2 regions of the Clostridium sp. MSTE9 genome follow, and region 1 is predicted to be linked to the other one. Evidence: a T-box and tRNA genes for the amino acid it is inferred to sense, from the RefSeq annotation. Region 1 holds a T-box; the other holds one or more tRNA genes.
The links. The T-box of region 1 lies ahead of pheS (phenylalanine--tRNA ligase subunit alpha). A T-box ahead of a tRNA ligase gene usually reads a tRNA of that ligase, here a tRNA-Phe.
Positions count from the first base shown of each region.

Region 2: it encodes a tRNA-Phe, which carries the amino acid that the T-box ahead of pheS (phenylalanine--tRNA ligase subunit alpha) is inferred to sense. The anticodon was not compared.

Region 1 covers NZ_AKFU01000054.1:63,080-74,777, reverse strand. Annotated here, with positions in the region: gene pheT (phenylalanine--tRNA ligase subunit beta) at 1-1,095, opposite strand, end outside; gene pheS (phenylalanine--tRNA ligase subunit alpha) at 1,110-2,129, opposite strand; T-box leader at 2,301-2,528, opposite strand; gene HMPREF1141_RS16330 (MarR family transcriptional regulator) at 2,827-3,300, shown strand; gene HMPREF1141_RS16325 (hypothetical protein) at 3,349-3,615, shown strand; gene HMPREF1141_RS16320 (metal-dependent transcriptional regulator) at 3,679-4,113, shown strand; gene HMPREF1141_RS16315 (ABC-F family ATP-binding cassette domain-containing protein) at 4,400-5,998, shown strand; gene HMPREF1141_RS16310 (YbaK/EbsC family protein) at 6,025-6,513, shown strand; gene HMPREF1141_RS16305 (CDP-alcohol phosphatidyltransferase family protein) at 6,520-7,047, shown strand; gene HMPREF1141_RS16300 (TetR/AcrR family transcriptional regulator) at 7,319-7,903, shown strand; gene HMPREF1141_RS16295 (CDP-alcohol phosphatidyltransferase family protein) at 7,950-8,504, shown strand; gene uxaC (glucuronate isomerase) at 8,598-10,007, opposite strand; gene HMPREF1141_RS16285 (LacI family DNA-binding transcriptional regulator) at 10,129-11,121, opposite strand; gene HMPREF1141_RS16280 (tagaturonate reductase) at 11,402-11,698, shown strand, end outside.
Region 2 covers NZ_AKFU01000035.1:419,383-431,080, forward strand. Annotated here, with positions in the region: gene HMPREF1141_RS10825 (DUF6873 family GME fold protein) at 227-1,009, opposite strand; gene HMPREF1141_RS10830 (ABC transporter permease) at 1,083-2,270, opposite strand; gene HMPREF1141_RS10835 (efflux RND transporter periplasmic adaptor subunit) at 2,263-3,345, opposite strand; gene HMPREF1141_RS10840 (hypothetical protein) at 3,465-3,662, shown strand; gene radA (DNA repair protein RadA) at 3,631-4,998, opposite strand; gene HMPREF1141_RS10850 (N-acetylmuramoyl-L-alanine amidase) at 5,153-5,878, opposite strand; tRNA gene HMPREF1141_RS10855 (tRNA-Cys) at 6,097-6,171, opposite strand; tRNA gene HMPREF1141_RS10860 (tRNA-Gly) at 6,237-6,312, opposite strand; tRNA gene HMPREF1141_RS10865 (tRNA-Phe) at 6,319-6,394, opposite strand; tRNA gene HMPREF1141_RS10870 (tRNA-Asp) at 6,401-6,477, opposite strand; tRNA gene HMPREF1141_RS10875 (tRNA-Val) at 6,481-6,557, opposite strand; gene hslO (Hsp33 family molecular chaperone HslO) at 6,677-7,576, opposite strand; gene HMPREF1141_RS10885 (class I SAM-dependent methyltransferase) at 7,581-8,351, opposite strand; gene HMPREF1141_RS10890 (YerC/YecD family TrpR-related protein) at 8,348-8,653, opposite strand; gene lysA (diaminopimelate decarboxylase) at 8,814-10,112, opposite strand; gene yihA (ribosome biogenesis GTP-binding protein YihA/YsxC) at 10,139-10,729, opposite strand; gene lon (endopeptidase La) at 10,740-11,698, opposite strand, start outside.

The sequences.
Region 1 (11,698 bases):
AGCGTCGGTGCGCATGCCAAGCGCTTTTGCGGTCAGGCGGACAGAAACGGCGTCGAAGCACGCGGATTCAAACACAATCGTCGTGGTGTCGTCCATGATGCCGCTGTATTCGCCGCCCATTACGCCCGCCACGGCGACCGGCTTGGCTGCGTCGGCAATCACCAGGTTGCTTTCATTCAGCTTGCGCTCCACGCCGTCCAGTGTCGTGATGCTTTCTCCGGCCTTCGCGCGGCGCACGCGGATGTTTCCCTGCTCTACAAAGCGCAGGTCAAAGGCGTGCATGGGCTGGCCATATTCGAGCATGACATAGTTGGTGATGTCTACAATGTTGTTAATGGGGCGCACGCCCATCACGCGCAGGCGCTCCCGCATCCAGCGGGGAGAGGGCTTCACCCGCACATTTTTGACAATGCGCGCACAGTAGGCAGAGCAAAGGTCAGACGCCTCGATCGCGACGTCCAAAAGCTCCTTTCCGCTGCCGTGGCCGCCCTTTACAACCGGGGTGTGCAGAGTCAGCGGCTTCTGGAAGGTGGCAGCCACTTCGCGCGCCAGACCGATCACAGAAAAGCAGTCGGGGCGGTTCGAGGTGATCTCAAATTCCACCTGCGTGTCGTCAAGGCCAATCGCCTGCTGAATCGGGTCGCCGGGCTTGCAGTCCTCCTGCAGCACGAAAATGCCGTTTTCAATCGCATAGGGGAAGTCGTTCAGCGTCAGGCCCAGCTCGCTCAGGGAGCACAGCATGCCAAAGCTCTCTACACCGCGCAGCTTGCCTTTTTTGATTTTTACGCCGTTCGGCAGGGTAGAGCCGTGCAGCGCCGCAGGAACCAGATCGTTTTCCTTCAGGTTCTGCGCACCGGTCACGATCTGAACCGGCTCGATTTCACCGACATCAACCGAGCAGATCAGCAGGTGATCCGAATCGGGGTGCGGCGTAATCGACAGTACGCGGCCGACGACGACCTTGTCAATGTCGGTTCCCTCTGTGTGGTATTCTTCTACTTTCGAGCCGGAAATCGTAACTGCCTCCGTGAAATCACGCATGGGCATCGGGTCCAGCGCAACAAATTCCTTTAACCATTTCATCGAAAGATTCATTCTGGGCTCACCTCCTAAAACTGCTTCAAGAATCGGATGTCGTTCTCATAGAACAGACGCAGATCGTCAATGTTGTAGCGGCGCATGACGACGCGCTCCAGGCCCATGCCGAGCGCAAAGCCGCTGTACACCTCTGGGTCGATGCCGCAGTTCGAGAGCACCTTCGGGTGTACCATGCCGCAGCCCAGAATTTCGATCCAGCCCTCGCCTTTGCACAGGCGGCAGCCCTCGCCGTGGCAGTTAAAGCACTGCACATCCACCTCGGCGGACGGTTCTGTAAACGGGAAGTGATGCGGGCGGAAACGCACGACGGAATCCTCGCCGTACAGGCGCTTGACAAAGGTTTCGAGCGTATCCTTCAGGTTTGCGAAGGTGATGCCCTTATCCACAACAAGTCCCTCGATCTGGTGGAACAGCGGGGAGTGGGTGGCGTCCACCGCGTCGGAGCGGTACACGCGGCCGGGCGAAATGATGCGGATCGGCGGCTGTGTTTTCTCCATCACGCGTACCTGCACGGGGGAGGTCTGCGTGCGCAGAACGATATTGTCGTTGATATAGAAGGTATCCTGCGTGTCGCGCGCGGGGTGATTTTTGGGGATGTTCAGCGCCTCAAAGTTGTAGTAGTCGTACTCTACCTCGGGGCCGTCTACGATTTCAAAGCCCATGCCGACGAAAATTTCTTTGATTTCGTCCAGTACGATCGAGAGCGGGTGTTTCGCACCCAGCTCGTGGTGCTTGCCGGGCAGGGTCACGTCCAGTTTTTCCTGCTCCAAACGAGCCTGTACAACCTGATCCTTCAGCTCGGAGGCGCGTTTCGTCAGCTCCTCCTCAATCAGGGAGCGAACCTGGTTGGCCAGCTGGCCAATCACCGGACGCTCTTCGGCGGAAAGGCCGCCCATCTGCTTCAAAATAGAGGTCAGCTCGCCCTTTTTGCCCAGGTATTTGACCCGAAGCGTTTCCAGAACCTGCTGTCCCTTTGCCTGGGCCAGCTCTTTTACCGCACTGTCGCGGATGGCTTCCAGCTGCTGCTTCATGAATATTCTTCCTTTCGGTGTGTTTTGTGAGAGTGCCGCATTACGAAATAAGTGCCTCAATTCCTTTTCCGTAAAAGGAGAAAGAAATCGGTGGCCTTTCAGTACTTTGCCGTGCGCGTTTCGCTTGAGAACAAATACGCGGAAATAAAAAAAGCCTTCGTCCCCTTATGAAAAAGGGACGAAGGCAAAACTCCTCCGCGGTACCACCCTGATTTTTGAATCCTCAAACACTTTTGCGGCCTGTAACGGTGCCTTCCGTCGCCGCCTACTTACAATAGGTTCAGCAGCGCCGCTCCAAAGGGAACTTCTCCGAAATCCATCCGCAAGCATGCTTCCAGCCCATGGCACGCTCTCTCTGTCCGGGGAAAAACGGGTACTTTCCTTTTTCTTCGCGTTATTTATATTCAATATATCACGCCCGGAATATTTTTTCAAGGGGCAAAAGTCCGCTGTTTTGCACAAGATCGCAAAAATAGAATGCGATTGGACAATTCAGAAAAAATAAGAATTGGCGCTTCGCTGGTTGGAGGCCAAAATCGTTTCAACAATTTTCCGGTACATCGATTCACTGCCTTGCTCCCCGTGAATTTCTTTGTCATTTCACTGTCCGGTCCCTGTGACAATCCTGCAATTTCGTTTTCACAAAGATGTCATTGCGATACTTGACAAAAGCGTATGGCAACCATATACTATGGACATGGATAAAATGATAAACGACAAACATGAAATTGCGTACAAATCTCTGCATTTAGCGCTTGCCTTAGTTGATCTGGATAAAAAGACCCGTTATTACGGGACAGATGTGCCGATTTTTCACTCTGAAATACATGTCATCATGGCTATCGCCGAGCATCCTGGTATTCATGTGGGCGGTTTGGCAGATATACTGGGAGTAACAAAAGGCGCTGTTTCTGAAATTCTTAAAAAACTGGAGAGAAAGGCTCTGGTAATAAAGGAAATTGATGATCTCAATTTATCCAGGTATTCATTGAACCTGACTGAAAAGGGTAAAAAGGCGCATAACAACCATATGCATTACCATGCTGTTTTAAATAGTATGGTAGAAGATGAGCTAAAAAATGCTTCCGAACAGGAATTGGCGTTTCTAATAAACTTTTTGTCGTCCCTGATAAACAGGGTGAAATTTTTCAATGAAAATTTTGATGAATAAAATTTTTGCATAAGCGTATAGCTGCTATACACATTTTTTAATATCGTTATGTTAGAAGGTGCTAACATCAAAAAGAAAAAATCTTCAAAGTTCTCTATGGCTTCTGGTAATAGTGAAATGAGTGAGCAGGGGCACAGGGAGAAAGGGATTGAAGCGGAGGAAAAGAATGTATGCGCCGTTTACAATTCTTTCATTTCATGTATTTCTTTTCCGCTTTATCTGTATGGTTGCCCAATGCTTCCGCAGGCTCGTTCTTTTGATCATAAGCAGGAAAAAGAAGAAGCTGATAAACTCTTTCAAAAGAAAAACGAATGAATCTATCTGGGCGTATCGCACAGATACGCATTTTATCTTCGATTCACATAAGGGGGATCAGTGGTGGGTAAAAATACATGTTCTCATCCGGGAAAAAAAATGAGCCCTTCCAAGGAGGAATATTTAAAAGCGATCTATCAGTTGTCGGAAAAGGCGCCGTTCGTCCGTTCCATTGATCTTGCTGTTTATTTGGGAGTTTCAAAGCCCAGTGTGAATAGTGCTGTAACTGCATTACAGGAAGAGGGATTCGTTGTAAAGCCTTTGCACGGTGAAATCTGCCTCACGGATAAAGGACAAAAGCAAGGGCAAATCATTACAGCAAAGTTTCAGCTGATCAAACAACTGTTGATTCACTATTGCGATGTGAATGAGCAAACGGCAAGCGAAGATGCGTGTAAAATGGAGCATCTCATCAGCGATGAAACTGCTTTTGCTTTGAAAAATGTTTTAAACAAGTGTGAAAGATCCTTCTCGAACAATAAAGAATTGAAAAAGTAATCCTCCGTTTCAAATTGTCCGGTTTGGGTACTGAAGAAAAGTGCAGGTATTTTCAGGAGGAACTGATTCATGAATCAATGAAGTGGTGCGGCCTGTCTCTGACAAAGCGATACGAAAGTCCGCTGTTTTGCACAAGCCCGGGGCAGAAAAGCGATGCCGCTTCGGCGGCTGTAACGAAGATCGAAATAAAATTTTGAATTTATGTCCGTTTGTGGTAGAATAAAACAGTATTTGTATAGAACGGGCGGGGGATTCCGCCCCTTAGAAGTAACGGAGGAAACAGCACATGATAACAGTATCCGAATTGGGATTGGGCTTTAACGGGCAGAATTTATTTTCAGGCGTTAACCTACTCTTCACCCCGGGCAACTGCTACGGCGTGATCGGCGCGAACGGCGCTGGAAAATCGACCTTTTTGAAAATCCTGTCCGGCGAGCTGGAACCGACCAAGGGCGAGGTCATCATCGACCCCAAGCTGCGCATGTCGGTGCTCAAGCAGGATCACTACGCGTTTGACGCCTTTACGGTGTTTGATACGATTTTGCAGGGCAATCCGCGCCTGTACGAGGTTTCCAAGCAGAAGGACGCCCTGTACGCAAAAGAGGATTTTTCGGAGGAAGACGGCAATCTGGCGGCAGAGCTGGAAGCGGAGTTCGCCGAAATGAACGGCTGGGACGCCGAGACCGAGGCGGGCAAGCTCCTGCAGGGTCTGGGCCTTTCGGTCGACCTGCTGCATTCGCAGATGGGCGCGCTTTCCGAAACGGAAAAGGTAAAGATTCTGCTGGCGCAGGCTCTGTTCGGCCAGCCCGATATTATTCTGCTGGACGAGCCGACGAACGGTCTGGACGTCGATTCCATCCACTGGCTCGAGGATTTTCTGATGGATTACATCGGCACCGTCATCGTGGTGTCGCATGACCGTCATTTCCTGAATGATATCTGCACCCACATTGTAGACATCGACTATACCAAAATCCGCATGTATGTGGGCAACTACGATTTCTGGTATGAGTCCAGCCAGCTGATTCAGCGCGTGATGCGCGATCAGAACCGCAAAAATGAGGACAAGATCAAAGAGCTGCAGGCGTTTATTCAGCGCTTTTCCGCAAACAAATCGAAATCCAAGCAGGCTACCTCGCGTAAAAAGCTGCTGGATAAAATCACCGTGGAGGAAATGCCCGCTTCATCCCGCCGTTACCCCTATGTGGGCTTTACGATGGACCGCGAACCCGGCAAGGAAATCCTGACGGTGGAAAATCTGAGCAAAACGGTAGACGGCGTCAAGGTGCTCGACAATATTTCGTTCCGCGTCAACAAGGGCGACAAGATCGCATTCCTCGCGGAAAACAAGCTGGCCGTTACCACCCTGTTTAAAATCCTGACGGAAGAGCTCACGCCGGACGAGGGAACGTTCAAATGGGGCGTGAGCACCACACAGTCGTATTTTCCCCAGGACAACTCGGAGTATTTTAATGACTGCGACCTGAGCATCCTCAGATGGCTCGAGCAGTATTCAAAGGATACCACAGAAACTTACCTGCGTGGTTTCTTGGGCAAGATGCTCTTCTCCGGCGAGGATGTGTTGAAGCCGGTGAATGTGCTCTCCGGTGGTGAGAAAGTGCGCTGCATGCTTTCGCGCATGATGATGTTCGGCTCGAACGTCCTGCTGCTCGACCAGCCCACCAACCACCTTGATCTGGAGTCCATCACGGCGGTGAACAACGGCATGATCGAGTTCAAGGGCGTGATCCTGTTTGCTTCTCACGACCACCAGTTCGTGCAGACGGTCGCGAACCGCATCATAGAGATTCTGCCCGAGGGTGGCGTGCTTGACCGCATGACAACGTATGAAGAATATCTGGAAATGAAAGCGCAGCGCGCCTAAGGCGCTGAAACGGAGGCGTTACCGATATGAGTACGACAAGAGTTCGGGAATATTTAAAGCAGTTTGAAAAGGATGGCCAGGTGCAGGAGTTCGATGTATCCAGCGCGACAGTGGAGCTTGCCGCCGAGGCGCTGGGAGTGGAGCCCGCCAGAATCGCAAAGACAATCTCTTTAAAGGATGAAAACGGCTGCATTTTAATTGTTGCCGCCGGCGATGGGAAGATCGACAATTCTGCATTCAAGCGTCACTTTGGCATGAAAGCCAGAATGCTTGTGCCGGAGGAGACGGAAGAGCTGACCGGCTACCGTGTAGGGGGGATTTGCCCGTTTGACAATCCCGAAGGGGCGAAGGTGTATCTGGATGAATCCCTGCGCCGATTTCAAACGGTGTTCCCGGCCTGCGGAACCTCGAATTCAGCCATTGAGCTCACGTGCGATGAGCTGCTGGAATGCTCCCGCGCTCAGGGCTGGGTCGATGTCTGCAAGGGCTGGAGGGAACAGTCTGCCGAGGGGTAATTCCATATGAAGTATCTGCCGAATGCGCTGACTCTGCAGCGGATCGTGCTGTGCGTTCCGCTGCTGTTTCTGCGGCCTTTTTCCGTATGGTTCTTTGTGCTGTATACTATCTGCGGGATCAGCGATATGCTCGACGGGTACCTTGCCCGAAGGCTCGGCTGTGCCGGCCCGGCGGGCGCCCGGCTCGACAGCGCGGCGGACTTTACTTTTGCCGCGGTGCTGCTGTTCCGGCTGGTTCCAGCGATGAACCTGCCGGTCTGGCTCTTTTGGTGGATTGCCGGCATTGCGCTCATCAAGTTTTCTTCCCTCGCGGCCGGGTATGTCCGACACAAGCAGGCCGCTTTTCTGCACACCTATGCCAATAAGGCGGCGGGGCTGCTGCTGTTCTGCCTGCCCTACGGGTTTCCCCTTTGGGGGCTTTTGGCCGGGGCGGCGGTTTGCCTGTTTGCCACCCTCGCAGCTGTAGAAGAGCTGATTCTCTGCCTGACCTCTCCAGTGCTGAACCAGGACGTGAAAGGGCTTTTCTTTCGGTGAAGTTAGGCTGAAACATCGTTCGATATATTATTATAAATGAAAAGGGCGCCCATGAACCGCGGTTCATGGGCGCTTTTCTCGTTTCAATTACGGCTGCTTGTCTTTTGTATTCCTGCACAGAGCACATCAAGGAGCAATGCGATAAAAGTTGCGAACGGATCGGCGAGGAAGAAGAAAAACAGCGATCAAACAGCTTGACGAAAACAAAAAAGCCTGATAGAGTATAAATGAATAAAATTTATATTCATTCATATTCTGAGGAGGGAGTATTTTGGGGAAAAAAGAAGATATTTTCTCAGCCGCTTATGAGCTTTTTTCAGAAAACGGGTTTAAGTCTGTGAATGTAGCAGACATCACTCGTTTGGCCGGGATCAGCGTGGGGTCCTTTTACCATTATTATCCATCCAAAGAAGACCTGTTCATAGAAATTTACATGGAAGAAAATAAAAAGGTCAAAGATCATATCATAGAATCTTTGGATCTGTCCGCCTGGCCTGCGGAAATCGCGCAAAAATTCATTTCTCTGAATATGGAAGCAATGAAGAATAACCTGATTTTATGCGAATGGTGCGCAGGAAATGTTGAAAAAGAATTAAAAGCCTATTACCAAAACAATCCGCAGAACTACGCAACCTCTGTTCGTGGGTTCTTAGAAGCATTGCTCAACCAATGGCGTTGTGACCATAAATTGCGCGAAGATATGAGCAATGAAGAAATGATGGCCGTATTTGACGCGCTGGCCTATTTGGATGCCAATTTAGAGGATCATTCTTCTGCCGGGGCCCTTCAAACGGTTCAGTGGCTTGTCAAATTTGCAGCGCTGGGAATCACGAAGCAGCAAGGAACGAATTCGTAAATCCTTCCTTCAGAATCCTGTGTTTGGGGGTGTGATCTGAATTAAGATGAAAAAAGCATTCGTGACGATAATGACCTTGTCCAGAATCCCGCTTGCCTTTTTGTTTGGTTTTTTTTGTATCGAGCTGGAACAGCCGCTGTGGCCTTGCCTGATCGTTTTTTTACTGGTTTCTCTTACGGATTGGCTGGATGGAAAGCTGGCCCGCACCTTGCATGTGGCCTCAGCTTTTGGCGCGTGGTTAGACGTTTCCTGTGATTTGTTTTTTATAATAGTATCCTGTCTGTCGCTTTGGCTCACAGGCAGAATGCCGATGATCCTGCCGATCGTTATTATCATAAAATTTACTGAATTTCTGCTGACATCCCACTGGAGCAGACAGATCGGCGAAAGGCAAAACGCATTCTTTTTTGACCCTTTCGGAAGACTGTCGGCGGCGTTATTATATGGATTGCCTATTTTGACGTTATTAGTGAGCAGTATAGTACCCAAAGCGCGGATCGGCCTGTTTGCAATGACGATCCTGTTCTGTATCCTATCATCGGCCATCCGGATCGTTCACTGTCTGCGGATGGAGCATAAACAAAAGAATCCGGCTTTGTAATCAGGCTGCCAAAAGAAACTCTTCGGCTGCAATGGAAAGGGCCTCCGCAAATTGCGGAGGCCCTTTCCAATTAGGGGGGAAGATGAAAAAGGATTATACGTGAAACCCAAAATAGCGGTTGGTATTGTTGAAGGAAATATCCTGCACCATTTTGCCGAGGTACTCGATATCATCCGGATATTCGCCGTTCTCTACCCATGTGCCGATCAGGTTGCACAGGATGCGGCGGAAATACTCGTGGCGGGTGTAGGACAAAAAGCTTCTGGAGTCGGTCAGCATACCGGCAAAGGTGCCGAGTACCCCAAGATTCGCGAGGCTCGTCATCTGCTCGATCATACCCGTCTTGGTGTCGTTGAACCACCATGCGGAGCCCTGCTGCAGCTTACCCTCGGCTTCGGTTCCCTGGAAGCACCCGATCAAGGCGCCGACCATCGCGTTATCCGTGGGGTTCAGGGGGTAGATGATGGTTTTGGGCAGCTCGCCGGTGTTGTTCAGCTCATTCAGGAATTTTGCCGCGCTGTCCGCGCAGCAGTAGGTGGCGATGCAGTCAAAGCCGCTATCCGGGCCAACGCGGTCAAACATGCGGTCGTTAACGCTGCGCAGCGCGCCATAGTGCAGCTCCATCACCCAGCCGAGCTTCGCGTATTTGCGGCCGACGAACAGAAGAATCGCATACTTGTATTTTTCGATTTCGTCCTGCGTCAAAGCCTGACCGTTCAGGCCCTTTTTCAGGATGGCGTTGAGTTCTTCTTCTGTAGCGGGATTGTACATCATATAATCCACGCCGTGGTCAGAGGCGCGGCAGCCCATGCTGTCGAAGAATTCCATGCGTTTGGCCAGCGCGGTGCGCACATCTTCGACGGTCTGAATGGAAACGCCGCTGACCTTTGCGAGCTTCTGCATATACTCCGCAAAGTCGGGCTTGTTGATATTCATTGCCTTGTCGGGGCGCCAGGCCGGTACCACCTTTACATCGAAAGTGGGGTCGTCCTTCAGCTTCTGGTGCCATTCCAAAGAATCGATCGGATCATCAGTGGTTGCGATTGCCCTCACGTTAGACTGTTTGATCAGCCCGCGAACACTCATGCCGTCTTCCTGCAGCTTTTTGTTGCACAGGTTCCACACTTCCTCGGCGGTATCGGCGTTCAAAACGCCGTCGTAGCCAAAGTAGCGGCGCAGTTCCAGGTGCGTCCAGTGGTAGACCGGGTTGCCGATCGCTTTCGGCAGGCACTCGGCAAATTTCTGGAACTTTTCGCGGTCGCTGCTCTTATTGCCGGTAATCAAATCCTCGTCTACGCCGCAGGAGCGGATGACGCGCCATTTGTAATGGTCGCCGCCCAGCCATACCTGCGTGATGTTGTCAAACTTGCGGTTCTCGGCGATCTCCTGCGGGATGATGTGGCAGTGATAGTCGATGATCGGCATTTTGCTCGCGTAGTCGTGAAACAGCGTTCTCGCCGTTTCGTTGGTCAACAGGAAATCGTCATCCAAAAACTTTTTCATGATTTGATCCTCCAGTTCTTTCTTTCATCACATTGAATACCGATCTTCCATAAAACATGAAATCGCAATGGCTGTTCCTTTCCTGCTGAAAGCGGGAGTGAACAACCGGCTTTCCACATTTTTATTGCAGATCGGTATGAAAGGTGTCCCGCTGCACCAGCGTAGCGGAGATCACCATTTTCTGCGGTACACTTTTTCCCTCCAGAATCCCCGTCAGCATCGAGATGGCCGCGGGGCAGAGCGTGTCGAGCATGTTGTCCACACTCGTGAGGGAAGGGGAGCAGCACTCAGACAAAATCGAGTTGTTAAAGCCGATCACCGGCGCGCTGCGGCCAAATTCCTGCAGCGCTTTCATCGCGCCGATCGCCAGCAGGTCTTCCGATGCCATCACGGCGCTGAAAGACACGCCGGATTCAAGAAGCGAAAGCACGCGGCGTTTGACCTCGTCCACCGATTTGGGCACCTGTACAATGAGGTTTTCATTGACCGGCAGTCCGCACTGCTTCATCCCGGCCCGGTAGCCGCTGAGCTTGGAGCAGCCGCTGTACGTCAGGATATCGTAAAGGTAGAGAATATCGCGGTGCTTTTGGCGGTTCAGCAGGGCTACGTTCTGCGCCACGGCGGACTGCTCGTCACAGGTGACGCAGTAGGTGCCGGGCAGCTCTACCAGCCCGTTGATAATGATAACGGGAACCTGCTTTGCCGCGTTTTCAATATGGCTGTTGTCCACATTCTCTTTAAAAGCGGAGCCAATCAGAATCACCGCGTCCACCCGTTTGGCCAAAAGCAGCTCCAGGTATTTTTTCTTGTCCTCCAGGTCATTCCCGGTGCAGCACAAAAGCGCGTCAAATCCATTTCGGCGCAGCAGTCCCTCCACCAGAGAAACCGCCTTCGCGTAAAAGGTATCGGCAATATCGGTGCACAGAATCCCGATGATTTTCATGGAGTTCAGGTTCAGGCCCCGCGCGAACGCGTTCGGAATGTAGTCTTCCTGCTCGATCACGGCCATCACCTTTTCCCGCGTGGCGGCGCTCACGTTGGGGCTGCCGTTCATCACGCGCGAAACTGTAGCGATCGAAACGCCGCTGCGCTGCGCAATATCATAAATGTTCATAAAACGAAGCATCACCTCTTTTGTAAGGGCTTACAATTGAGTATATCCTTTTCTGTCTAAAAAATCAAGGATATTTTCCTGAAAATTTAGTTTTTATGGATGATGAAAGAATAATACAAAAGCTTTTGAAAAATCTATTGACATTTGTCCCCTAAATGCTAAAATGAAAAATGTAAGCACTTACATCGGCTGTAAATGGAAATCTTCAATGGAAAAGTGGGAAGAGTAATCCCTTGATGCTTTCATTGAAGAACAGTTAGGAAAAGGAGTTATCGTTGTTATGAAACAGATTCAGGAGCTTCATTCGCGCACACCCCGCGAGATAAAGGTCGTACAATTCGGCGAAGGGAATTTTTTGAGAGCCTTTGTGGACTATTTTATTGACGTCGCCAACGAGAAGGGCGCGTTTAACGGCGACGTAGCCGTGGTAAAACCGATCTCGTTCGGAACTCTGGAGCGTTTTCACAAGCAGAACAATCTGTATACGGTTTCTCTGCGCGGCCGCAGAAACGGCGAGCCCTATGTGGAAAACCGCGTGGTCACCTGCATCAATCAGGTGGTGGATGCCTACGGCGAG
Region 2 (11,698 bases), on a different contig from region 1:
TATCGATTCAATTATTTAGCTTTAATTATTTATATTTACTGTTCACTTATAACACCATTGGATTTCCGAACAAATGCTTCAGGCGGCCTGGATTGCGTTATCAGCTCCTGAAAGCCGATTTTGAAATTTCAGCTCCCCCGAATGAGACAAAATAGTTATTATGACTAATTATATCATTTTTAAAAGGGATCGTCAATTGTGTATCCAGAATATACTTTCAATTACTCTATCTGTTCTCCTCTTTCACCGGCAGAATTCCGCCAATGTCGATCAAAGGATTTTGTGTCAGTTCCAAAACCTGTTTTTTCTGCACTTCAATAAAGCGGCGCATTTGCAAACCATCCGGATGAAATTTCAGAGCTCCTGTAAATGCCACAACGGATTCAGAAATCAGTCCGCAGCAGCCGCCGATAAATCCGTATTCATATCCAGGCAGCCGAATATTTCCCGTGCTGATTCTCAGCACTTCAATTCCATGCTGCTCCGCCGCTTGTGCGATCCCGGTATCCGCTGTAATCATCGCTTTTTCAGATAGGATCGCGGCGGAACAATTTGTGTAGCCCTGCCGCACCAAAATAGTATGTATTCCGGCAAAACCGCAGGCTTTTTGCAGCGCCGGATCTAGTTCTTTTAATTTTCCGAACATTTGTTTATTGAGGATAAGTGCATTCAATCGAATATCCGCCGGGTATTTATTTCCCAGTCTCTGCTCTGTCAGCAGCACTTCGGCTCCCTCGTCTTTCAGCCTTTGCTGCAGATCGATTTCTGACCGCACCACGAGCCAGCTTTTCCCTTGAAGGTGAATACACTGCAGATCCGCGTGCCGATTGACCGGCTCCGGCAAATCCGCATTCACTTGTGGGGTTATCACACGAATTCCCCTGCTCTGCAATGCGGTGATTATTTCCGGCACGAGATCGGAAGCAATTACAGCGGTGACTTTGGATGACGGCAGATTTGGCGTATCTACAAAGCGTTCTGTTCGTATCCTGTCAGATGTCATTCCCATTCTCAATATCACCCTTATTACAATTTAAACCCAAAATGAAACGGGCCCCTCTCAAACACAATGGAATACGCTTCTATTCCATTCTCAGGGCGTCTACGGGGTTCATTTTAGCCGCTTTCATGGCAGGATATACACCAAATATCATCCCTGTTAAAACGGAGAAACCGACCGCAAGGGCCATAATATCCAACCGAATACCCAGTGCAAATCCAAAATATGAGGCACCCAAATAAGAAATCCCATAGCCGGCCAGAATTCCAAATAAGGAGCCAAACAGCGTGATCAAAATCGCTTCGAACATAAATTCTAACAGGATATCTTTTTTTCTGGCCCCGATTGATTTTTTAATCCCGATTTCCCGCGTTCTTTCATTGACGGAAACCAGCATCACTGTCATGATGCTCAGGCTGGCCACCAGCAGCGAAATCGCCCCAACAGAGGACAGAATCAGCGTGACGACCCCAAGAATATTAGAAAGGCTGTCGCGCTGCTTCATCAGATTGTTTGAAACAAAGGCATTGCTGCTCCCGTTCGTACGGTTCAGGGACTGCACCAACATATCCCCTGTTTTGTCCACATCTGTTCCGGATTTCAGCTTGACGGCGATCTGGTCGAATGAATTCTTTCCCAGCAGCTGCTGCATGGTGGAATATGGTACATAGACAAAATTCGGAATGTAGCTGCCGATAAAGTTCTGGAGCAATCCGCTGCCTGTTTTTACAATCCCAACCACTTCAAATTCTTCCGTGCCGCCGCTGCAGGTAATCGACAGCTTTTTCCCGATGATATTATTTCTTTTATAAGAAGCCTGCGAAAAATTCTCGTCCACCATACAAACTCGCGCGCCGGATTTAACATCACTGACGCTGATCGACCGGCCATACAGAACATTCAAAGAAATGATCTGGTTCGCGTCGGCATCTATTCCCCATACCAGCGCCTTTCCGGTGATCCGCGTTGTCTGCACACTGGTCGCCTGCATCATTACAGGCATGGCCTTCTCTACATTTTCCGATTCCCGTACAATTTTCAGGTCGGTATCGGTCAGCACAACCTGGCTGTCGTTTTCCAAAGTGCTGATCGACAGTCCGCTCAGGCCCAGGCTGTCAAATTCGTGGGTCAGCGCGTCGGTGCCGCACTGGCTGATATTGCCGATCATAATGACCGACGCAACGCCAATGGCTACCCCCATCATCGTCAAAGCCGTGCGGAGCCTTTTTCTGCCAAGGTTTTGAAAAGCGGAGCGAAAAATGTCAGCCATTGGAGGATCCCTCCTCCTGCGGAAGCACCGCAGCTCCGTCAGTAATCGAATCGGGATTCATAATAATGGTATCCTGATCCTGCAGGCCCGACAAAACCTCAAAGCCGGATTCGAATTCCTTCCGGGTGGTCACGGGCACCTTTATGGCCTTCCGGCCATGCAGCAGGTACACATACTCCTTGCCGTCGTCGTCGGCGCGAACGGCCTCATACGGCGCTACCAGAACATTTTTGCTTTCTTCTGTTATGATTCTTGCTTTTGCGGAGAAACCGGGCTTAATATCGCTTTTCGGATTTTGAATGCGAACCAGTACTTCAACCACGGTTTCCGTACCGGTGGTATGGTATTCCTGCTTCGCTTCCGAAGAAATAGAGGTTACCGTACCCTCATAAACGGTATGAAAGCCAGCCCCGGTGATAACCGCCCTCTGCCCTATTTTGATTTCTGAAATTTGCGACTCATTTACGGCCAGACGCACCTGTAGATCGGAGGAAGCCGATACCGTCATAACAGCCTTGTTGCGTTCCACCGTTTCCTGTTCCGAAATTGCAACAGAAGTCAGCACACCGGCCACAGGCGCTGTAATCTCGACATCCTTTGTCTCAATCGGTTCTGCCGGAGATGATGTGGACGAGCTGGCGGAGGAACTGCCTTGCTCTGAGGAAGAAGACGTTCCCGGAACTGCTGCGGAGCTACTTCCACCGGCAATCTGGCTATAATACGTTTCGAGCAGATCCTGATACGTTTGCTCATTCAGAGAATCCGGTAAAGAAACCGTATCCGATATATCCTGCGCAGATGACACCGACAGAGTCATCAGAACCTGGCCGGCTTTGACGGAGTCACCGGTTTTGACATGGATTTTCTGCACGACCGCCCCGGCCTGTGCATAGATATTGCGGGAATCCACTCGCTCGACTGTGCCATTGTTCGAATAAACCGAGCTTTCTGCTGTAACGGGACTCACCTTTACAACAGAAACCGGCACATAAGTACCTTTATAGACATTTCCCGCGTGAATAATCAGCAAACTTAAAATTAGTGTAAAGCTGAAAAGCATTCCATACTTTTTCATTCCAATCCCCCCATACACTCTTATTTTGTGATGGGAAGTCCATTTTATGAATGGAAAAGCACAGTTTTTCAATGAATAATTGCACCCGAAATTCAAAGAATACCGATGAGGTGAAATGCATGAATATCATTCAATGTGACGAAGACTGCATTTATCAGCGGGAAGGATATTGTTCGCTTGAAATCCCCACAATGGTAACAAACGATACCGGGCAAGGCTGTGTTCACCGTATTCAGGCCTCTTCCCGAAAGGGGAACCGTGTTCCCCGCACTACTCCCCTTTCCGTTAAAGAACAGCCGCCTCAAACGCTTCCCTGATATTCCGCACCCCAATCAGCTGGATTCCACGATGCTCTATGTTCACCTGCTTGAGACACGCATGCGGCAGAATGCAGGTCTCAAATCCCAGGTGCGCTGCTTCCGCGATACGTGCATTCACATGAGAAACAGACCGCAGCTCTCCTGTCAGGCCGATCTCACCGAACACCAAAACGTTATCGCCGATCTGCGCGTCCTTCAGGCTGGAAATCAGCGCCATGGCCACCGCAAGATCCGCCGCAGGCTCGTCCAGGCGCAGGCCGCCGACAATGTTCACGTAGGCGTCCAGATTCGAAAAATAGTAGCCCGCTTTCTTCTCCAAAACCGCCAGAAGCAGAGACATGCGGTTATAATCAAAACCGGTAGCGGTTCTTCTGGGGTTGCCGAAACCGGTAGTGGTTGCAAGACCTTGGACCTCTGCCAAAATCGGCCTGGTTCCTTCCATAACGCACGTCACACACGTACCCGATACATTCTTGGGCCGGCCGGATAATAACGCCATAGAAGGGTTGTCCACCTGGGACAGCCCTTTTTCGCCCATGTCGAATACGCCGATTTCATTGGTGGAGCCGTATCGGTTTTTCACCGCCCGCAGAATGCGGTACGACATCTGTCGATCCCCTTCAAAATACAACACGGCGTCTACAATATGCTCTAAAACCTTCGGCCCGGCGATCGCGCCATCTTTGTTCACGTGCCCCACAACCATGATCGGAATATCCAGTGATTTGGCTGTGCGCATCACGTAATTCGTGCATTCCCTTACCTGGGTCACACTGCCGGGCGATGAGCTGAGCTCCGGATGATTCATCGTTTGAATGGAGTCGATCATGACAAGATCGGGCTTGAGCTCCTGAATCTGCTCAACAACAATCTGAATATCGGTTTCGGTCAGGATCAGCAGATTTTCGCTGCTGACTCCCAAACGGCGCGCCCTGAGCTTAATCTGGCGGCTGGATTCCTCCCCCGATACATATAAAATGCGCAGCTGTTGCCCCAAATACTCGCAGATCTGAAGCAGAATCGTCGATTTTCCGATTCCGGGGTCACCGCTGATCAAAATCAGAGAACCGCGCACGATTCCGCCGCCCAGCACTCTGTCCAGCTCAGAAAGCCCTGTCTGGTAGCGCTGTTCGTCCTCCGTATCGATTTCATTGATGGATATCGGGCGCGACATAGAGTGATGCCCGGCCGTTTTGGGAGCCGAACGAACAGGCTCGCGTATTTCCTCACTCATCGTGTTCCATTCCCCGCATCCGGGGCATTTCCCGTACCATTTGGGGGACTCAAATCCGCAGCCGGAGCACACGAATACCGATTTGCTTTTCGATGCCATATGATATCTCCATTTATCCTTACTTTATTTTCATTATCCTGATTTTTTCCTGCCCACGGCGAAGAAGTATTGCTATTTCACGCTATTTGCGACGAGGAAAGAACGTAAATCCATTTATATCTATTATAGCGCGGCAGCGGGGCTAGGGCAACAGTTATGCCATGGTTTGCGAAACAGAAATCCAATAGCTTAAAAAGCCCTGATAGATCGCAAATGCCATTTGCTTTTGATATTCCGGCTGACTCAGCTTTTTCGCTTCTCCGGCATTAGAGAGGAAACCGCATTCTACAATAACAGCTGGAACATCAGCGTTCCTCAGCAGATAGATAGAATCGGTAGCAGGCTTGGTTTCTCTTTGATTATCGGGCTGCAAAAGGGTAGAAATTGTTTTTTGAGTCGTATCTGCCAAAGCCTGGCTTTTGGGATTTTTGGTACCATAAAAAATCTGAGCGCCGCTGTATTTGCCATTTGTAAAATGATTCTGATGAATGCTCAGAAACACGCAGTCGCCGTTCTCTTCGATGATTTTCAGCCGATTGTGCATGTCTGAGGTCTTTCTCGCCTTCACCGTATCGAGCGTATTGTCCCCTACGGAGACATCGGAGTCCCGGATCATGACGACCCGAAACCCGGACATCTCAAGCATGGGCTTCAGATCCATCGCAATCGCAAGATTAATATCCTTTTCAACGATTCCGGATTTACTGACAGCGCCGCCGTCTTCCCCGCCGTGTCCCGCATCGAGAACGATGGTCGGCATATAGTCTCCGGCCAGCGCAGAAACCATCTGGTCGATTTTTTCAAAGGAAAGATAAGTCAGGCGGATAAACATCATACAGCAAAAGATCAGCAGCAGCAGGGGCAGTCGAAGCTTCTTCAAAGTCATCACCTCTGAGGAAGTATATGCACCCATCTACAAAAAAACAACGCCAATTGTACACAGAAACAAAATCCGTAGAAAGGGCCAAAATCATTCCATTTTATTTTAAGACTGCCGCAACTTTTGACATCATTCTTTTTCATACTATTCCTTTTCAAACAGCATAAAAAATAGAATAAAACGAAAAAACCGCAGGCTGCTAAACAGCTTGCGGTTCCTGGAGGCGTCACCCAGATTTGAACTGGGGAATCAGGGTTTTGCAGACCCTTGCCTTACCACTTGGCTATGACGCCATATTGATGATTACGGTGACAAAGATAACGCTTAATATTGCTTTAAGCGTTATCCAGTCAAGCCATGGAGCGGATGACGAGGCTCGAACTCGCTACCTCCACCTTGGCAAGGTGGCGCTCTACCAGATGAGCTACATCCGCGTTTGTTGGTGCCTCCGGACGGAATCGAACCATCGACACGGGGATTTTCAGTCCCCTGCTCTACCAACTGAGCTACAGAGGCAAATTTTGGCGACTCGGAACGGGTTCGAACCGTCGACCTCTAGCGTGACAGGCTAGCGTTCTAACCAACTGAACTACCGAGCCGTATGGTGGGAGTAATAGGACTCGAACCTATGACCCCCTGCTTGTAAGGCAGGTGCTCTAACCAGCTGAGCTATACTCCCATTTCGGCTGCCGCCGTACATCTGTGCATCAGCGACGTGTTATATAATACTATATATTGTGTCAGTTGTCAACAGGTATTTTCAAATTTTTTCAAAATTTGGTTGGATATTTTTCCACGCTATTTTTGCCCATGCTCTCTCTCGACAGAGTCCGCTAATTGGTTCAGCTGCTCTTGGGTAAACTCGTACGTTTTGGCGCAATACTGGCATTTGGCTTCCATCTTGCCGCTCTCATCCGCGAGGGTGCGGATATCCCCCGGGTGCAGCGTAGAAAGCGCACGGGTCACACGGTCTGCACTGCAGGTACAGACATACTTGACCGGCGACTCGTCCAATATTTCCATCTCAAAGCCATCCAGAGCCTGGCGGCACATTTCTTCCATACTCATGCCCTTGGCCAGCATGGTGGTAACCGGCTCGAGCAAAGCGGCATTGCGCTCCAGCTTTGCGATGGCAGCACCGTCTGCGCCGGGCAGCACCTGAACCAGCATACCGCCGGAAAGCAAAGACTGCCCGCTCTCCTTATCCACCAGAACGCCCAACGCACAGATGGTGGGAACCTGCTCACTCACAGCAAAATACTGGCTGATATCCTCACCGATCTCGCCGCTGACCAGCTCAACCTGACCAACATAGGGCTCGCCCTCACCCAAATCGCGCATAACGCTCAAAAGACCGTCGGCGCCAACTGCCGCGCCGACATCGAGCTTCCCGTTCGGCTTATTCGGAAGAGATACCTCAGGATGCTCGACATATCCGCGGCAATTCCCGGTGCTATCGGCGATTGCCACCACAGCGCCCGCAGGGCCGTTTCCCTTTATTTTCAGCGTGATCACGGCATCCTTCTTTTTGAGCATATTTCCCATCAAAGAAGCCGCCGACAGCAGCCGCCCCAAAGCAGCCGTTGTAACAGCACTGGTGTGGTGAATCTGCTGAGCCGTGTACACAATATCGGTTGTTTCCACCGCAGACGCCATGATACTGCCGTCGGTGGTGATGCAGCGAATAATTCTGTCCATAGATTTAAAGTTCCTTTTCTGATTCTGATATGGGTTCTTTTCTTGCGACTACAACAACGCGCTCACTGTCCGGCCTGGGCGGCTCCATACTGCAGTCGTCGTAGCAGGCTGTGAGCGTTAAGCCCGCAGTATGTAACAGCTCACCGATTTTTTCTATGGAATAGGCCCTTTCATAGAAATGCTCGGAGCTTCTGCGGTACAGAGCGCCCTCTTTCCCAAAAAAGTCCAGATGGATCCCGACTCTGTCCGTTTTTTCTTCATAATGATTCTGCCATACACAGTATACGTGGTCCGTATCATATAGAAAAATATGATTGGCCAGCACCTCTCGGTGCTTATATAGTGTGTTCATGTCGAACAAAAAATACCCGCCCGGATTCAGAAAAAGGGAGACCCTGCGGAAAGCTGCCAGAACATCCCGTTCCGAAGTCAAATGATTGATGCTGTCCAGCGCACAGATCACGGTATCCACCGTGCCGTACAGATCCAGCTTCTGCATCGGCTGACAAAGAAACAGAATCTCCTGCTCCGCTTCGGCAGCCTTCTGCTGGGCAACGGACAGCATCTCATAAGAAGCGTCTGCACCGTAAACATCCAGCCCTCGTTTTTTCAGCTGCAAAGTCAGGCTGCCGGTGCCGCAGGCCAAATCCAGCACCAGGTCGGCCGGATGACGCAGGCTGTTCAAAAGCCCGCAGAAATACTCTGCCCGCTCTGCGTAATCGACATTTTGCGTAAGCTCATCATAATACTGTGCGAAGGTGGAATAAGAGCTCATTGTTCCGTGTCTCCATTTTCCTCCAGACGCTTGAACACAATCTCATATCCATCGCAGCCGTAGTTCAAAGAGCGGTTCACGCGGCTGATTGTTGCGGTGGACGCACCGGTTTTCGCAACAATATCGCTGTAAACACATTTACTGCGCAGCATATGCGCCACTGTCAGGCGCTGAGACATTGCCTTGATTTCGGGAACGGTGCAGAGATCCTCGAAAAAGTCATAGCATTCTTCGACGGTCTTGAGAGATAACACGGCTTGAAAGAGCAGATCTACGCTTTTGTCTTTGATTTTAGAATTCATAATACTCCATCCTTCTTTTTCATACTAAAACCGGTATGCGTACTCTAAAAGCCATCAAACGCCCTTAGAGGTCATACCGGCGCGGCTTGTTCAAGCGTTAAAGCGTGAAAGCGATAACGGCATGACAACAGGCCCCGAACCGGCATGGCCGGGCGAAGATTTACAGATCGTTACGAATCAAATCCTCATAAGACTCGCGCCGAATCACAACGCGCGGATTGCCGTCCTTTACCATCACGACAGCCGGGCGAGGATTGCGGTTATAATTGGATGCCATGGAATAGTTGTAAGCCCCGGTAGACAGTACCGCCAGCACATCGCCTACCTGCGGCTCCTGAATCATCGCGTCCTCCTGAATCAGATCGCCGCTTTCGCAGCACTTGCCCGCGATGGTTACCTTGGTTTCAGCCGGCTGATTGGCTTTGTTCGCAATCAGCGCGGTGTATTTTGCCTGGTACAAAATATAGCGGGGATTGTCCGTCATACCGCCGTCTACAGATACATAAGTACGGATATCGGGGATATGCTTGATCCCGCCAATATGGTACAGGGTGATTCCGGCTTCGCCCACCATGGAACGGCCCGGCTCGATGAAGATAAAGGGAACCTTCAGATCAAGCTCCTCGCACTTGCGGAATACGGCGGTAGAAACCAGCTCCATATACTGATCATACGGCAGCGGCGCGTCGTCCTTTGCGTAATGGATTCCAAATCCGCCGCCAAGGTTCAGCTCTTCTATTTCTATGCCGGTTTTCGCTTTGATATCCGCGATGAACTGCAGCATGACTTCCGCTGCCAATACGAAGGGAGAACTTTCAAAAATTTGAGAACCGATGTGGCAGTGAACGCCCTTGAGGTCGATGTTCTGATATTTCAGCGCGGCCTCGACCGCTTCCATCGCTTCGCCGGTCTCAAGCGCAAAACCAAATTTGGAATCGATCTGGCCGGTTTGGATAAAGCTGTGCGTATGGGCGTCGATGCCCGGCTTTACGCGCAGGGAAACATGGGCAACCTTGCCCGCCTCTTTCGCAAGGCGGTCAATCGTTTGCAGCTCGGTCAGGTTATCCGCGATAAAGTGTCCGATTTCATACTCCAGTGCCAGTCGAATTTCCTGCTCGGTCTTATTGTTGCCGTGAAAATGGATGCGCTCTGCCGGGAAGCCCGCCTGAATCGCGGTGTAAAGCTCGCCGCCGGAGGCGACATCCAGGCCAAGACCCTCTTCCTCAATAATACGGCAGATTGCCTTGCAGTTAAAGGCCTTGCTGGCATAGACGGTCATGCCTCTGCCCTGATAATGCTTTTCAAAGGAGCTCTGGTATCTGCGGCAGTTGCTGCGAATCTGGTTTTCATCCATGACATACAGCGGCGTGCCGAATTGCTCCGCCAGCTGCACGGTATCGCAGCCGCCGATGCTCAGATGCCCCTGCTCATTGATTTGTAAGTGGTCGGAAACATACATTGGTCGAATTCCCCCTTTGGTATTCCTTACTCTTGTACGGCGCAAGCCGCCGTAATCCATTCCTTCAGCGTATCGAGCCCTTCCCCGTTGGTCGAAGAAAAAGGCAGACGCCGAACCTGCTCCCGGTTTTGAAACAGGTCGTCGTATAGCTGAATTTGAGCGGTGCGCTCTCCCTTGTTGAGCTTATCGCTCTTTGTCATGACTACCACAAAGGGAAATCCGCCCGCACTCAAAAAGTCGATCATATGCAGGTCGTCTGCCGTAGGCTTATGGCGCATATCCACAATCTGCACCACCAGCCCGATGCGGCGGCCGGCGGAAAAATAGCCCTCCACCAGATTGGCCCACCGCAGCTTTTCGGACTGCGAAACCTTCGCGTAGCCGTAACCCGGCAAATCCACAAGCCGGCAGTCTGCCAGCCCGTAAAAATTGATGGTACCGGTCTTGCCGGGCGTGGCGCTGACGCGCGCCAGCGCTTTCCGGTTGACCAGCTTATTGATTAAAGAGGATTTTCCGACGTTCGACCGGCCGGAGAAAACGATCTCCGGCAGATCATCGGGCGGAAGCTGTTCCACCCGACCGGCGGCAAACTCAAAAGCGGCATTATCAAATCTCAATTCAACACCTCTAGCATTGAGGCTGCTCCCGTATCACAGGCGGCTGGGGCTGTGCAACGGGGTCTGCATTGTTAGCAGCAGGCTCAGCAGCCGGAACCGCGGCCTTGGCCTGCGGCAGCGGGCGGGGCCTTTTGGTCAGCGCCAAGCCAAGCACCTCATCGATTTTCTTGACCGGAACAAAATGGATATTCTCCTTGACCACGTCGTCAAATTCCGATACGTCGGAGAAATTATCCTCCGGAATGATGACCGTACGGATTCCGTTGCGGTAAGCGGCCATGGATTTCTCCTTCAGGCCGCCGATCGGCAGCACCCGGCCGCGCAGCGTAATCTCACCGGTCATTGCCACGTCGTGGCGGATGGGAATCTGGGAAAGCGCCGAGGTAATGGCAGTCGCCATCGCGATACCGGCCGATGGGCCGTCCTTCGGGATAGCGCCCTCCGGCACATGGATGTGAATATCCGTTTTATTGTAGAACTGCCCGTCAATTCCCAGCTGCGCCGCCTTGGAGCGAATGCAGCTGATCGCTGTTTGGGCAGATTCCTTCATCACGTTGCCGAGCGAACCTGTCAGCTGCAGCTTTCCGTTTCCTTCCATCACAGCGACCTCGATCGGCATCGTCTGGCCGCCTACGCTGGTCCATGCCAAACCGTTCACAAGACCGACCTCGTCGAGCTTGTTCCGGCTTTCCGGCTTAAAGCGGCGGGGGCCGAGCAGTCCCTCCAGGTCGGAAGGCTTCACTGTGATTTTCAGACTCTCTCCCGTTTCCGCTACAATCTGCTTTGCGCATTTTCTGCAGATCGCCGCAATGTTGCGCTCCAGATTTCGCACACCCGCCTCACGGGTGTAGCTGTCAATCAGGTCACGCACAGCTGCGGGGGTGATCCGAAGAGTCTGCGCGCTGATCCCATGCTTTTTCAGCTGCTTGGGAATCAGGTGTCTTGTTGCAATCTGGAATTTTTCCTCAT